Regions from separate parts of the Blautia sp. Marseille-P2398 genome, predicted to be linked through region 1. Evidence: riboswitches for the same ligand, from Rfam matches in the RefSeq annotation. Region 1 holds a riboswitch; each other region holds the start of a gene.
What was found. A riboswitch is a leader RNA that binds a small molecule or an ion and turns the genes downstream of it on or off. The one in region 1 is predicted to bind cobalamin.
Positions count from the first base shown of each region.

Region 2: linked by a shared signal. The riboswitch ahead of ACESZG_RS08780 (cysteine-rich small domain-containing protein) and the one ahead of ACESZG_RS04730 (sirohydrochlorin cobaltochelatase) in region 1 are both predicted to bind cobalamin.
Region 3: linked by a shared signal. The riboswitch ahead of ACESZG_RS08565 (hypothetical protein) and the one ahead of ACESZG_RS04730 (sirohydrochlorin cobaltochelatase) in region 1 are both predicted to bind cobalamin.
Region 4: linked by a shared signal. The riboswitch ahead of ACESZG_RS08580 (leucine-rich repeat domain-containing protein) and the one ahead of ACESZG_RS04730 (sirohydrochlorin cobaltochelatase) in region 1 are both predicted to bind cobalamin.

Region 1 is NZ_CAXSTD010000003.1:73,816-77,080, reverse strand. Features, by position in the region: gene ACESZG_RS04735 (hypothetical protein) at 1-320, opposite strand, end outside; gene ACESZG_RS04730 (sirohydrochlorin cobaltochelatase) at 645-2,042, opposite strand; cobalamin riboswitch at 2,243-2,420, opposite strand; partial or broken gene hisI (phosphoribosyl-AMP cyclohydrolase) at 2,614-2,940, opposite strand; gene hisB (imidazoleglycerol-phosphate dehydratase HisB) at 3,019-3,265, opposite strand, start outside.
Region 2 is NZ_CAXSTD010000006.1:110,295-113,559, reverse strand. Features, by position in the region: gene ACESZG_RS08785 (EutP/PduV family microcompartment system protein) at 1-447, shown strand, start outside; cobalamin riboswitch at 539-734, shown strand; gene ACESZG_RS08780 (cysteine-rich small domain-containing protein) at 1,141-1,437, shown strand; gene ACESZG_RS08775 (C1 family peptidase) at 1,848-3,265, shown strand, end outside.
Region 3 is NZ_CAXSTD010000006.1:61,921-65,185, forward strand. Features, by position in the region: gene ACESZG_RS08560 (hypothetical protein) at 1-885, opposite strand, end outside; gene ACESZG_RS08565 (hypothetical protein) at 1,004-1,741, opposite strand; cobalamin riboswitch at 1,890-2,100, opposite strand; gene ACESZG_RS08570 (hypothetical protein) at 2,607-2,753, opposite strand; gene ACESZG_RS08575 (IS110 family transposase) at 3,119-3,265, shown strand, end outside.
Region 4 is NZ_CAXSTD010000006.1:65,322-68,586, forward strand. Features, by position in the region: gene ACESZG_RS08575 (IS110 family transposase) at 1-926, shown strand, start outside; cobalamin riboswitch at 1,259-1,462, shown strand; gene ACESZG_RS08580 (leucine-rich repeat domain-containing protein) at 1,665-2,483, shown strand; gene ACESZG_RS08585 (adenosylcobinamide amidohydrolase) at 2,528-3,265, shown strand, end outside.

The DNA of each region.
Region 1 (3,265 bases):
CTTACATGGATAGTCATCTTGCCATCCTTTACTGTAAGGGTTCCTTTTCCATCGTTTGCTTCATTTACATGGAACATTCCGCTGTCTGTATCAAATTCTGCTGTGTAGGTGCCATCCTCTAATGTATCACTCTTGGATGCATCTGTTTCTTTATTATCTGTGTTTTCTGAATCAGCATCTTTTGCAGTTGTTTCTTCTTTATCAGTGGTTTCTTCTGTTGCCGTATCAGTATCTGTCTTTGCAGCAACCGGGCTTGTACCGATCAGAGTAGCTGAAATAGTAAGTGCTGACATTAATAATGTAAATGAACGTTTCTTCATGATTATTTCTTCTCCCTTATCTTCATATTTTTTATAGTTTTTTCTATCGTGCTGTTCAACCCATCTGCTGCAGAGCAACAGGCTTTTGAACAGGTGATGGCAAATATATTATAGTAATTCCAGAAAATAATGCAATTAAGACAGTTCCTCTGGATCTTTCTCAGATGTGCGCACGTTACTGTGAACGGAATGAACAGAAACGTGCGAACTGTTTGCAGTATTTTATGGAATTGCTATGACTTCTTTTTTTCTTATCATATAATATATCTGCCCGGAAACTTTTGCAAGTTCTCCGGGCAGTTTATCTTGTTTGAACAATATTTTTTATTCAGCGTCAGCCTCTGCAGTATCAGCTGTTGTCTCAGCTGCGTCATCTGCCTGTGCATCGTCTGCACTGTCATCTGTTGCTTTGGCATCAGTATCTTCTGCTGCTGCATCGTCAGATGCTCCAAGAGAATCAATTGCTGCTTTTGTATGAGCCACATACAGATCTTCTACTGCTGCGATTCTTCCAAGACCTGCGATCTGACAGTCAACACTGTCGAAATCACCGGATGCCTCAAACTGAGATTTCCAGGAATCTGCATCATCACCAGCCATATCATTGTTAGCGTGGTCTCCGGCAACAACCATCAGAGGACGAAGGATTACATTCTTGAATCCTGCTTCTTTTACTTTCTCGATAACCTTGTCACATGCTGTGTCTTCCGGTTCTCCCTCTACAGTTCCGATGAAAGCGTTTGTGAATCCAAGATCATCCATCTGTGTCTGCATCTGGTCATAGGTTACGTTAGCTGTATGGGATGTACCATGTCCCATGAATACAAATGCTGTGCCTGCATCTGCTGCTGCTTTCATATCATCAAATCCAGCTTCCTTGCAGGCTTCATCTGTGATCGCCTGAGCAACTGCTTTCTTGTCATCATTGATCACTGTAGCGTCATCACCAACTTCACCGAGCATTGGCTCTGCAATTGCAACAGATTCAAATTTGTCTTTGTATCCATCAATTGCCTCTGTCATTTCATCATATTCTGCACCATGCATCAGATGTGTCGGCTGTACAACAAGATTCTTAACACCGTTAGCTACTGCACGGTCAAGAGCTTGCTGCATATTATCGATTACTTCATCATCTCTTGCCTGTACATGGTTGATGATAATCTGTGCTGTAAATGCACGTCTTACTGACCAGTCCGGATATGCTTTTGCAAGGGCATCCTCGATTCCTTTGATATCCTCTGCACGGCTGTCGTTGAAGGATGTACCAAAACTTACTACAAGAAGTTCATTCTCACCAATCTCATCCTGGTTACGAGGATCATCTTTGGAAGCATCACCTGTGTCACGTCCAAAGTATTCAGGGCTTGCTTCTTCACCTGTTACCAGTTCTTTCTGAGCATCTGTAAGTTTGTCCCATGCTTCTTTTGCTGCTTTGCAGTCTTCGTCAGTTGTGTCTGTTCTTTCCTGAACATAAATCTTATCGATCAGGGCACCAACTTCGTCTGCGGCTTTCTGATCATCATCAGAAGCTTCTGTTGTATCATCAGATGCTTTCTCTGTATCTGCTGCATCTGCATCGTCTGCAGCTGCTTCTGTGTCATCTGCAGCCTCTTCTGTTGCTGCATCATCAGATGCAAAAGCAACTGTACCTGTTGCTGCTGTCATGGAACAGGTCATGGATACTGCCAGTAATAAGGCTAACATGGATTTTCTTTTCATTTCGTTTTTCCTCTTTTATTTCTCGTATTTCCGGACAATTGTATGCACAAAAAAGGCAACTGCATATTCTGCAGCTACCGCCTTCCCATAAATACATGGTTTATATGTACCAGATATATCTGTAATTTCCGATTCTGTCTGATTCATTTAATAAAAGAGCTATGTATCGTTATGAGAATACAGGTTCTGTATACCGCAGACCTTAAATTCTACGCCAAGGCAGTTCTCCTGACTTCGATCATCGCTGTTTCTCCCTTCCCGGTTTCCCAGTGGTTTCTGAAAAGCAGCTCCCATACACAGTGACGGTATCGCTCCGGATTCTCACCGGATTCTCTTTTGCGCATCAAGTACGATGCAACCTTTGCGTTATAACATTGCACATATTCAATTCGGATATTCTTTTTTTATCACATTTTACCAAAAATGTCAATACAATTCGTGTATATTTTCCTTTAATGTTTGGCATTAGTGTTACTGTTCACTCCGTTCACAGTAACGTAGCCAAAATTCATTCCAGATTGCCTGCGGCAATGGAATTTTGGCTTGTATATTATCGCGTTATTCATTACACTTCTGTCAGGGTTTTGAAAAAACAGGTTCTGTTTCCGGTATGGCAGGCTGCACCGATCTGCTCTACTTTAGCAAGGATCGTATCATTGTCGCAATCCAGTGTAAGGGATTTTACAAACTGGAGATGTCCGGATGTGAGTCCCTTCGTCCAGAGTTCATTGCGGCTTCTGCTCCAGTAAGTCATTTTACCTGTTTCAAGAGTGGTATTAAATGCTTCTTCATTCATATACGCCAGCATCAGCACTTCGTTTGTCTGATAATCCTGGGCTATAACAGGTACCATTCCATCACTGTTTAATTTAAAATCAGACCATGCGATGCTGCTTTTTAAATTCACTGTATTTTCCATTTTCTGTCTCCATCTAATTTATTGATTGCCATAAATCATTTCGTAAATTTTCAAATTTTACAAACTGCCCTTGGTAGACAGAATATCTGTGATCCTTGGATCATAGGATGTGGCTGCGTCCAGTGCTTTGGCAAAACTTTTGAACATTGCTTCTGCTACATGGTGATTATTCCCACCTGCCAGAACCCTGATATGAAGATTCATGCCACAGGCATAGGAAATGGCATAGAAGAACTCTTTTACCATTTCCGTAGACATGTCACCGATCCTGTCTGTGGTAAACTCTGCATCCCATACAAAGTAA
Region 2 (3,265 bases), on a different contig from region 1:
AATACGGATGATGATACCATTGATTCTCCGGGAGAGTATGCAGAGTCCAAGCATTTCAGCGTAGGGCTGGCCTGTTTTTCTTTTGAAGCAGATGTGGTGGCAATGGTACAGTCAGCAGATGAACCTTTCAGTTTGTTTGGCTATGGCAGTAATGCATTTATTCTGAGACCACTGATAGGAATCATTACGAAAATAGATTCTCCTTATGCGAATGTTCCAATGGTGCGTCAGTGGATGCTGAATGCAGGATGTGAAAGAATTTTTCTGGTAAACAATGTGACCGGAGAGGGGATTGATGAGCTGAGAGCGTTTTTGAATGAGGATGTTCCAAAGCTGAGTCTGGAAGAAGCAAAATTCAGACAGAGTCTTGGTCTGAATGAATGGGATCCGCTGCCGGAAGGTGTGGAATATTCATGCCAAAACACCTCGCGGAATAGTGGTGTGTGAACAGTAACGAATGAACAATAATAATTTGGAAAATATATTGATAAATAGTTGACAAGCTTGTTGCAGGGTGTTATTATAATGACAGTATAATTCCATACAGAACATATTAAGTGCTGATACTGTGAGAAAGAGCAGTACAGAAAGAGGGAATCAGGTGAGAAACCTGAGCGATCCGGTCACTGTAACAGAGGAGCAAATCTCAGAATGTCCATTGTGCCATAGCATGAGAAGGAGAGAGGAGCGATGAGCCTGGAGCCAGGAAACCTGCTTGGTATGGCGAGGTTAAACTTCCGTGTAAAGTGTAACAACCAACTCCGTTGAATCCGCAGCTTCGGAGTGTTGTCTGCTTTTATCTGAAGGCAGACATTTTTTATGGAATGCGCCTGTTCTTTATGAATTATACATGATTAAATGGCAGGCGATACTACTTCGGATTTATTCGTTCCCTCCGCGCACTCATGAACGGATTTTTTTCTACCCCGGGGTAGCATCGCTCCCTCTTATTAATTTTAAATGTATGATCTGTGAAAAATACTGTAATGAATTTTCAATGCTTTGTTATGTGAAGAGAAATTGATAATTTATTAGAGTATTTTTTTTATTTTGTCCTCTGATGGGTGGGATTGATGGAGACTGAGAAAACGGAATTATTCTGGAAAGATAAAAACTTGCAACAGGAGAGGAGAGGTAGCAATGGAGAAACCTTATTGGGAAGGGAAAGAATATTCTTATTTCAGCCATAAGAAATGTGAATTTTTTCCGTGTCATAAGAATGCAGATCCGGATGATTTTAACTGTCTGTTCTGTTATTGCCCGCTATATGCCCTGGGTGAGAAATGCGGTGGGAATTTCCGGTATACGGAAAAGGGAATTAAAGACTGCACAAACTGTATGCTTCCGCATAAGCGAAAAAACTATGGATATGTCACAGGAAAATACCAGGAACTGGCTGATATGATGAAAAGAGCAAAGGAAAGTATCAGCAAATAAGAGGAGAATGTGTCGCTGCTTAGAACGGAGTGAACAGTAACAATGTGTCAGATTAGCACAAATAAGAAAGAACGATTTTCATTGTAATACAATGCTTGTTCTGCTAGAATAAGGATAGCAAAAGAGAAGAGTCTGTAAGATTTTCAAGTCTGTTCTGAGTTAGTATATAAAGCATTTCACACACATTTTCCACACTTTTCACATGCACAGAAGAAAATGCATCACAGGCATTTGACGTCTTTTCCTGGCGACATTTTCTTGTCGGCAGAGCTCTGCATTTCTACATAGAGCCGTCGGAAAACAGGGAAAATTCACTGTTTTCCGACGGTTTTTGTCATTGATCATGGTTGAAAAACAAAAAAGATACTGATATAATGATATTATATTTATGTAAAGGAGTTAACTACTACATGAAAAAAAGAAATACAGCGATACGCGCATTGTCAGTTTTTCTGGCTTATGCAATGGTTTGTACATCGGTACCCGCTGCGGGTCAGGAAATGTTTGGATCCGGAGTCAACAGAGAGACAGAAGAAAATACATCAGATCTGAAAGAATTTCAAAGTTCACAGGCAGATGAATTTGGAACAGATACGGGATCGGATGCAGAATTGTTCGGAAGCGATGATGCAAAACAGGAGTTTCAGGATGGAGAAAACTCAGAAGAGGGTACAGACGGAATCAGGTATATTAAGGGCCGTCCGTTGACAGAAGAGGAAAGAAAGGAAGAACTGGAACCCTTTAAAAATTTAAAACCTTTGGATCCGGGAATTGAAGTGGAGAGTGATCTGACATCAGTTTATGCTGCATATGGAAACAGGGAGGCTGCATTTCCATCTTCCTATGATGCCAGAAAGGAAGGATTAGTTACGCCCGTAAAGAATCAGAATCCATTTGGAACCTGCTGGGCTTTTGGTATGGCAGCAATCATGGAGGTTTCGCTTTTGGCACAGAACAAAGGAACCTACGATCTGTCAGAAGAACATTTATCATATTTTTTCTCCAACAGACAGAATGATCCTCTTGGAAATACCCCTGATGATAAGAATTATGTACTGGGAAATTATCACGTGATAGGAGGTAATGATCACCTGGCGGCGATTTATCTCAGTACATGGTCGGGAATGACCACAGAGGCCGATGTACCATTTCCTACGGATTCTTCGCATCAGAATGATCTGACTGTACAGATTCCGGAAAGTAAGGCTTATAATTCTGCAGCATATCTGAAAAATGCATCTGTTTCCCAATACAGTGAGGAACGTATGAAAGAAATGCTGCTGAATGACCATGCAGTATCCATTATGCTTTATATGAAGGAAAGTTATGTAAATCCGGACACAGCTGCATATTGTTATCCTGTTGGAAAATCAAATTCGACTGTAATTAATCATATTGTGACAGTGGTCGGATGGGATGATACGTATTCAAAGGATAATTTTCTTCCTGTTTCCAATGTAACATCTGATGGTGCGTGGATCATCAAAAACAGTTGGGGGGAGAAGAAAGGAGACGGAGGATATTACTATCTTTCTTATCAGGATCCCAATATCAGTAAACTTGTAAGTGCAGAGGCAGTGGCTGCTTCGGATCAAAAGTACAGGAATAATTATTTTTATGATGGTTCTTCAGCACTTTCAGTGATTCCGATACAGGCGGGACAGTCAGTAGCAGCAGTTTATGAGACAACTGCAGGAAAGGGAAAAGCAGAAGTCCTGGGGGAGGTTAATCTTGTTACAAACAGTGACAATGCCTGTTACAAAATTCAGATATACACCGATCTGACAGATCCATATGACCCGGAAAGCGGGACCGCTGCATATGCTGC
Region 3 (3,265 bases), on a different contig from region 1:
TGTAATATATTCAGACATGATTTTAATGTCTGGCATATTTTCTTTATCATAATAACAATTGGTTGCACTTGCTGACGTACTAAAAAAACTTTTTCGTGTAAATGAAACACATAGATATCCCCATGTATTATCTTTTATTTTGGGTTCCAGTTCATCTGCTAATGACTTTATTGCTTCCGAATACTGTCCATATCCTATACAATTTTGGTAAGTTATTCCAGTATTAATTGTTCCTAATTGACAAAATTCAAATGATAAATCATTATCAACAATATCGTCAGCTATTTCTTCGATTGTTTTTTCACTCTGCAAATCGTAAGTTATTGCTATGGAAGAATCCATTAAAGTTCCGTTTCCCTCGATTGCACCTATATAAACATCTGTATCTTCATCGTCATAAATACAAGTTACGTTTCCTTTAATTGTTATTCCTTTTGCAATTCCATCACATCGCGAAAAGACAGTTTGAAATTCATCTGTTTCGCTATTATATGCATATGATTCATCAATTTGTACATTTATATTTTCTACAATTCCATTGTCATTTATACGAAAAGGAAATACAGCAATGTTTTCTTTTGCTTCTTTTGAAGCATATGTAATGGTGTGTCCTTTTCCGTTCAATATGCCGCCAAAACTAGATGTTGCTTCTGGAACATCTGAAATGTCAATGTCATTACATAGTATAACCGTTTTATTATTATAATTTTGTATATTTTCGATAAAATTATAATAATCTTGTTCTGTATTAATACAGTATTTCCCTGTTGAATCTTGTGATAATATATCTGAATTAGCTTTTACAAGATAGGCATTACTAAATAATAGAAAAGCTGAGAATATTAACTGATATAAGATTTTTTTTTCTTTTTTCTTTTTCTTCATATCTATTTACACCCTAAAATTAAAATAATATGAAAAAGACGAAGAACTAATGCTTTATAAAGTGAAACTTTATAAAGCATTAGTATCTTCATCTTTTTATTTGCTATTAAAATTTACTTTATTTCCAACCCGGAACCTGAATCCACTGATCTCCCTGCTGAACATAACTGGAAAATCCAAGATCTAATCCCATCATCATAGAAAAATCTAAGCATACAGTGTGTTCTTTAGTGTCGGAAAGTACAGTATCAACACCTAAGTTATCTGTATTACCATCAATAATAGTCATCCAACCTGAATAATTATTATAGTCTTTCTCAGAAAGCCAATCTGTTTTATGTACTATATTGTTCCAGGTTGAATTTTTTGTAACCTTCATGCTTTCTGTTTCTGTTGTATTAAGATTTGATAATTTGAAATATTTTCCTCTTCCGTTAGCAAGAGAGTTTGCTGTTTTATTTGCTGTACCATCATCTGCAAATACTTTCCCTAAATCGCTATTAGCATGATTTTCCATTTTAACAGCTGGAATATAATTTCCATACTGACTATCATACCAACTTAAAACTCCTTGATAATGATAAGTTTTACCATTTAAAGTCTCTTTTGTTTCAGTATCAGATCCCGAAACTGCTTTCAGAACATCTAGTGCAGTAACAGAACCGTTGGAATTTGTTACTGTAACAACTTTTTCTGGCACAATGTCTGGTGACGCACTATTTTTTCCTGTTAAACCAGTTGTCTTTATAGACACTTTTGCAGTTACTGTATCTGCCATAGCCGGTACTGCTGTGCTTCCTACCATTGTTGTTGCCATTAAGAATGCAATCACGCTTTTTCTTACTTTCATGTTCATTTTGTTTCCTCCTTAATTAAATGTATTATTTTTTTGCAGGTTATCCTGCAAAATATATCATTTCGCAGCCTTTTCAGACCACGTTTGATACCTGTTTTCCATAAGAAAGGGTATAAAAAATAAACCTCCGTTATGCCTACAGATATTTGTTTTTTATTTTTACTAAAGTCCGTCTCCTGACTTAAAGTTCCAGAGTATTTTTCAGACATACTCTAACCTACTTACTGCCCTTCTCAGAAATAATTTCCAATGGCTTCGCAGTGTTCGTCCTTATTACAGTGGGGATGAGACCGTACCGGTATCTCACCGGATTTCCAAAAGCTAAAGATAAAGAGATAACGTTACTTCCGATATTCTGTTATCAAAGTGCAAAAAAAATCCCTGCCGGATTCGGCAGGGAATATCAATGTACAAACCAAGAATCCACTCCTATCCTTTATATTAAAGTATCCCTTATGAATACTTCTACAAGAATACAGTGAATTGCAGACTGAATATACTACAAGGGACGAAAGCCCTGTTTGGGATTCTCACCCAACGATTCTTCAATCATTACCGTAGTAATGAGCTGTACATGTGCGCTAAACGCTATTCGTTTTTTACGAAACCATCTTAACATTTTGTCCATAATTTGTCAATATCCCGATTACAAATAATTACTTCCCTTATTATCCCCGGAATACGTCTGAGAAAACACTCTTTTACAGAATCTCCACAATGCGGAATATACAAATCAAAGGAATGATCTTCCACACCTCTGTTGTGAATTACTCGGCAACTGAGTTACCAGAGCATCTGAATTAAGGCGGGATACCGCCTTTTTTCAGGGTGCATCCATGGCACCACTACTGTTTGCTCTTTAGAGCTATACAGCTACTTTTATTATTTCCGGTGTTTTCAGTCCGGTTACGGACAGTTCTTTTTTTACTCCGGATACGGAGTGATATTTTCTCAGGATATTATATGCGCCTACGGCATCTGCGTTATAGGTTCTGTTTCCCTCTCTGTACAACCCTCTCTCTTTCCGTTTGGACGGCTCTGCATATCTTTTCCCTACTTCCGGTGACAGCGGACTGCACTGGCTGGTATAACTTTCTTCCTATTACAATATATTTATGGTTAATATCCCTTACATCCAGTAAGGAATTATCCATCTTGTTGCTTAAGCTGTTAGAATGTAGGTAGCAATTGGATATCTTTTTCTTCCTTGGACTTCGCGTCCGTAAAACAGACTGATAACCAGTTCCTCATTCGCAGCGTTCGTTTTATGCAGGTTGAATCACCTTAGGTGCATTCGTGTCACACCACAGTAGATTGAATAGGCAATGAGTAAAACTGGTACTTATCCATTGCAATAATCTTAAGGAGTGACAATTTATGAACGCAGTAGGTATCGATGTTTCTAAAAGTAAAAGTGTGGTTGCTATTATGCGGCCTTTCGGTGAAATTGTTTCCACACCTTTCGAAATCAAACACACAGCCAGCGATATCCATTCACTTATAGAACTCATCAACTCTGTTGAA
Region 4 (3,265 bases), on a different contig from region 1:
AAGTGAAATCTGACAAAGCGGATGCTGTTAAGATTGCCCGATATGCTCTTGACAAATGGCAAAACCTTAAACAGTATAATGTTATGGATGAATTACGCAATCAGCTCAAAACCATGAATCGCCAGTTCGGCTTTTACATGAAGCATAAGACAGCTATGAAAAATAATCTTATCGGCATCCTTGACCAAACCTATCCTGGTGTTAATACTTACTTTGACAGTCCTGCACGCAGTGACGGCAGCCAGAAATGGGTTGATTTTGCATCTACATACTGGCATGTGGACTGTGTCCGTAAAATGTCCCTGAATGCCTTTATCGACCATTATCAAAACTGGTGCAAACGCAAGAAGTACAACTTCAGTCAGTCAAAAGCTGAAGAAATCTATGGAAAAGCAAAGGAACTTGTTCCTGTACTTCCAAAGGATGCCATTACAAAGCTTATTATCAAGCAGGCTGTAGACCAGCTTAATAGTGCCTCTACAACTGTTGAGTCACTACGCACTCTCATGAATGAAACTGCATCCAAACTCCCGGAGTATCCTGTCGTTATGGCTATGAAAGGTGTTGGAACTTCACTTGGTCCTCAGTTGATGGCTGAGATTGGAAATGTTTCCCGTTTCACTCACAAAAGTGCTATTACTGCATTTGCCGGTGTAGATCCCGGTGTTAATGAATCCGGAACCTATGAACAAAAAAGTGTTCCTACCTCAAAACGAGGTTCCGCTGATCTAAGAAAGACTTTATTTCAGGTAATGGATGTCCTAATTAAAACGCATCCTCAAGATGATCCTGTTTATCAGTTCTTAGATAAGAAACGTGCTCAAGGCAAGCCTTACTATGTCTATATGACTGCAGGTGCCAACAAGTTTCTAAGAATCTACTACGGACGAGTGAAAGAATATCTCGCATCTCTTCCAGAGTCTTAATTATCCACCAAAATTTTCAGACCAGCACTGGCGTGGTGGTCTAATTTTGATACCCAATTTTCAACCTGTATAAATTTTTCAATATTCTTTCAATTTAGCCTTGACTTTTTATTTGCAGGCTAAAGTAACGAGAATGCGACGCGCAATTATTCAAAACCAAAAACATTACCTGCAAATCATACAAATCCCCACACATCCAATAACCAGCGCACAGAAAAGAAACGCTTTCCCTGCGCGTCCCCTCCCTGATTTTGTCTCCCCCTCAAAAAATTTGTTGTCTTTTCTCCAAAAAAGTGTATAATACGTATAATACAATTTAATCGAACATTCATTGACAATTACCGGTTTTTAGTTCTGTCAGTCACGGTATAGAAATGTCGGACTTTCAGCTAAGAGGGAATCAGGTCAGAATCCTGAACAGTCGTGCTGCTGTATACGTGCAGCCATATCTCATATCCATTGCATCGTTATGCGAGAAGGAGAGACATGGCGTTACTGCGTGAGTCAGAATACCTGCTATAAACTGCCGCCATTAACTACACGCAATAGGAAATGGAAGGGTGATCTTCTTTAGTGTTCTCTTTTTTACAGAAGTATCATCCTTACATATGTTTTCTCTGTTCCTTTTAAGGAATATAGAACACCGGCAGTTATTGGTACCTTGTTATTTTTATCATAGTCCATACTACTCCCATGCAGAGAAAACAACATTGTCTATCAGCAAAGGAGTATTTTTTTATGTCAAATTCTCTGACACTTACGCGTCGTAACTGCGGACAGTATATTGAGAAGAATATGGAACTTCCACAAAACTGCCGCTCTATCTCAGCAGAAACCTTTTTTAACAGACCTGATATTCGTTCTGTGGTATTTCCCTATGAAATGGAACAGATTGGAAACAAAGCCTTTCAGGGATGTTCCCGGTTAAACAGAATAGAGCTTCCTGAACATCTGCAAAAACTTGGCATAGGGGTATTTTCAGACTGCATTTCTCTGAAAAAAGTCAAAATTCCCGCCAGCCTTACCAGTATTCCAAAAAACGCATTTAACAATGGCCGGAAACTGAACAGTCTGGAGTTCGCCCCGAACAGCAAACTGACATTTATCGGTCCGAATGCCTTTTCAGAATGCGCTACTCTTACGGAAGTTGTTTTCCCTGCCTCTCTGGAAGAAATCGATGACAGGGCTTTTTATAAATGTAAGAAACTGAGTTGTATTTCTTTTCCGGGGGGGGATTTAAGGGTTATCGGAAAGCAGGCTTTCTATTTCTGCGGAATGGATTCGCTGCAGCTGCCTGATTCGCTGGAAGTTCTTGATGAGAGTGCTTTTTTTAAGTGCTGTAATCTGACCTCTGTGGTGATTCCGCCCAATGTCAGATACCTTGGAAAATGGATCTTTCATGGATGTAACCGCCTGCAGTATCTGGAGATTCGCCATGATCCTGAATTTATCGGGGAATGGATCATCAACAAAGCGGCTACGATCCGCTGTTATAAAGGTTCTAAAGTAGACAGATACTGCCAGCAGTCAGGATTCAAAGTAGAATACTTTTCCTAATAACAACAAAATCTGTATTGAACAGACAAAAAAGAGGAATGTTTATGAATGATACTTTTACTTATTTTCAAAAGAAGGGATGTACTGTTTTTTCTTTTCCGGGAAAAACAAGGGTTCTTAGCACCAGTCCTCTTAATGGCGGGATCACTGCTCATCTCACGCATGCTTTAAATATCAACTGCATGAATGGTGCCTATGAATGTGAAATGCTTGGAAACACCTATGAGGAAGACCTGAACATTCATACAAAAGAGCTGGGAATTGATCCGCAGACAGCAACCGCACTCAGCACAGCGGCATGGACTGAACTGTGTGCTGTTGAGAAAATCTGTTATCAGGAGTTATCCGTGACTGCTGCTGTTACAGGGGGAATTGATTCAAACGGAATGTGTCCGGGAGATCCTTCTTCTTACTATGAAAGAAACGGTGCTTACGAGATGCTGCCACCCGGTACGATCAATGTTTTTATCTATATCAATCAGAATGTTACAGAGGCAGCCATGGTCCGCTCAATGATGATTGCTTCGGAGGCAAAAGCAGCGGCCGTTTCACATCTCTTACTTGGAAGCTGTTATTCAGAAGAAATCGCGACAGGTTCTGGTACTGACGGAATGGTGATTGCCTCGGCTATGGAGGGAGAGCTGACACTTACCGATGCCTCCGGACATTCCAAGCTTGGAGAGCTGATTGGCAGGGCAGTCCGTATGGCAGTAAAACATGCCCTGATGAAACAGACAGCTGCCTGTGGTCCGAGACAGTTTCAGGTTCTTGTTCGTACTGGC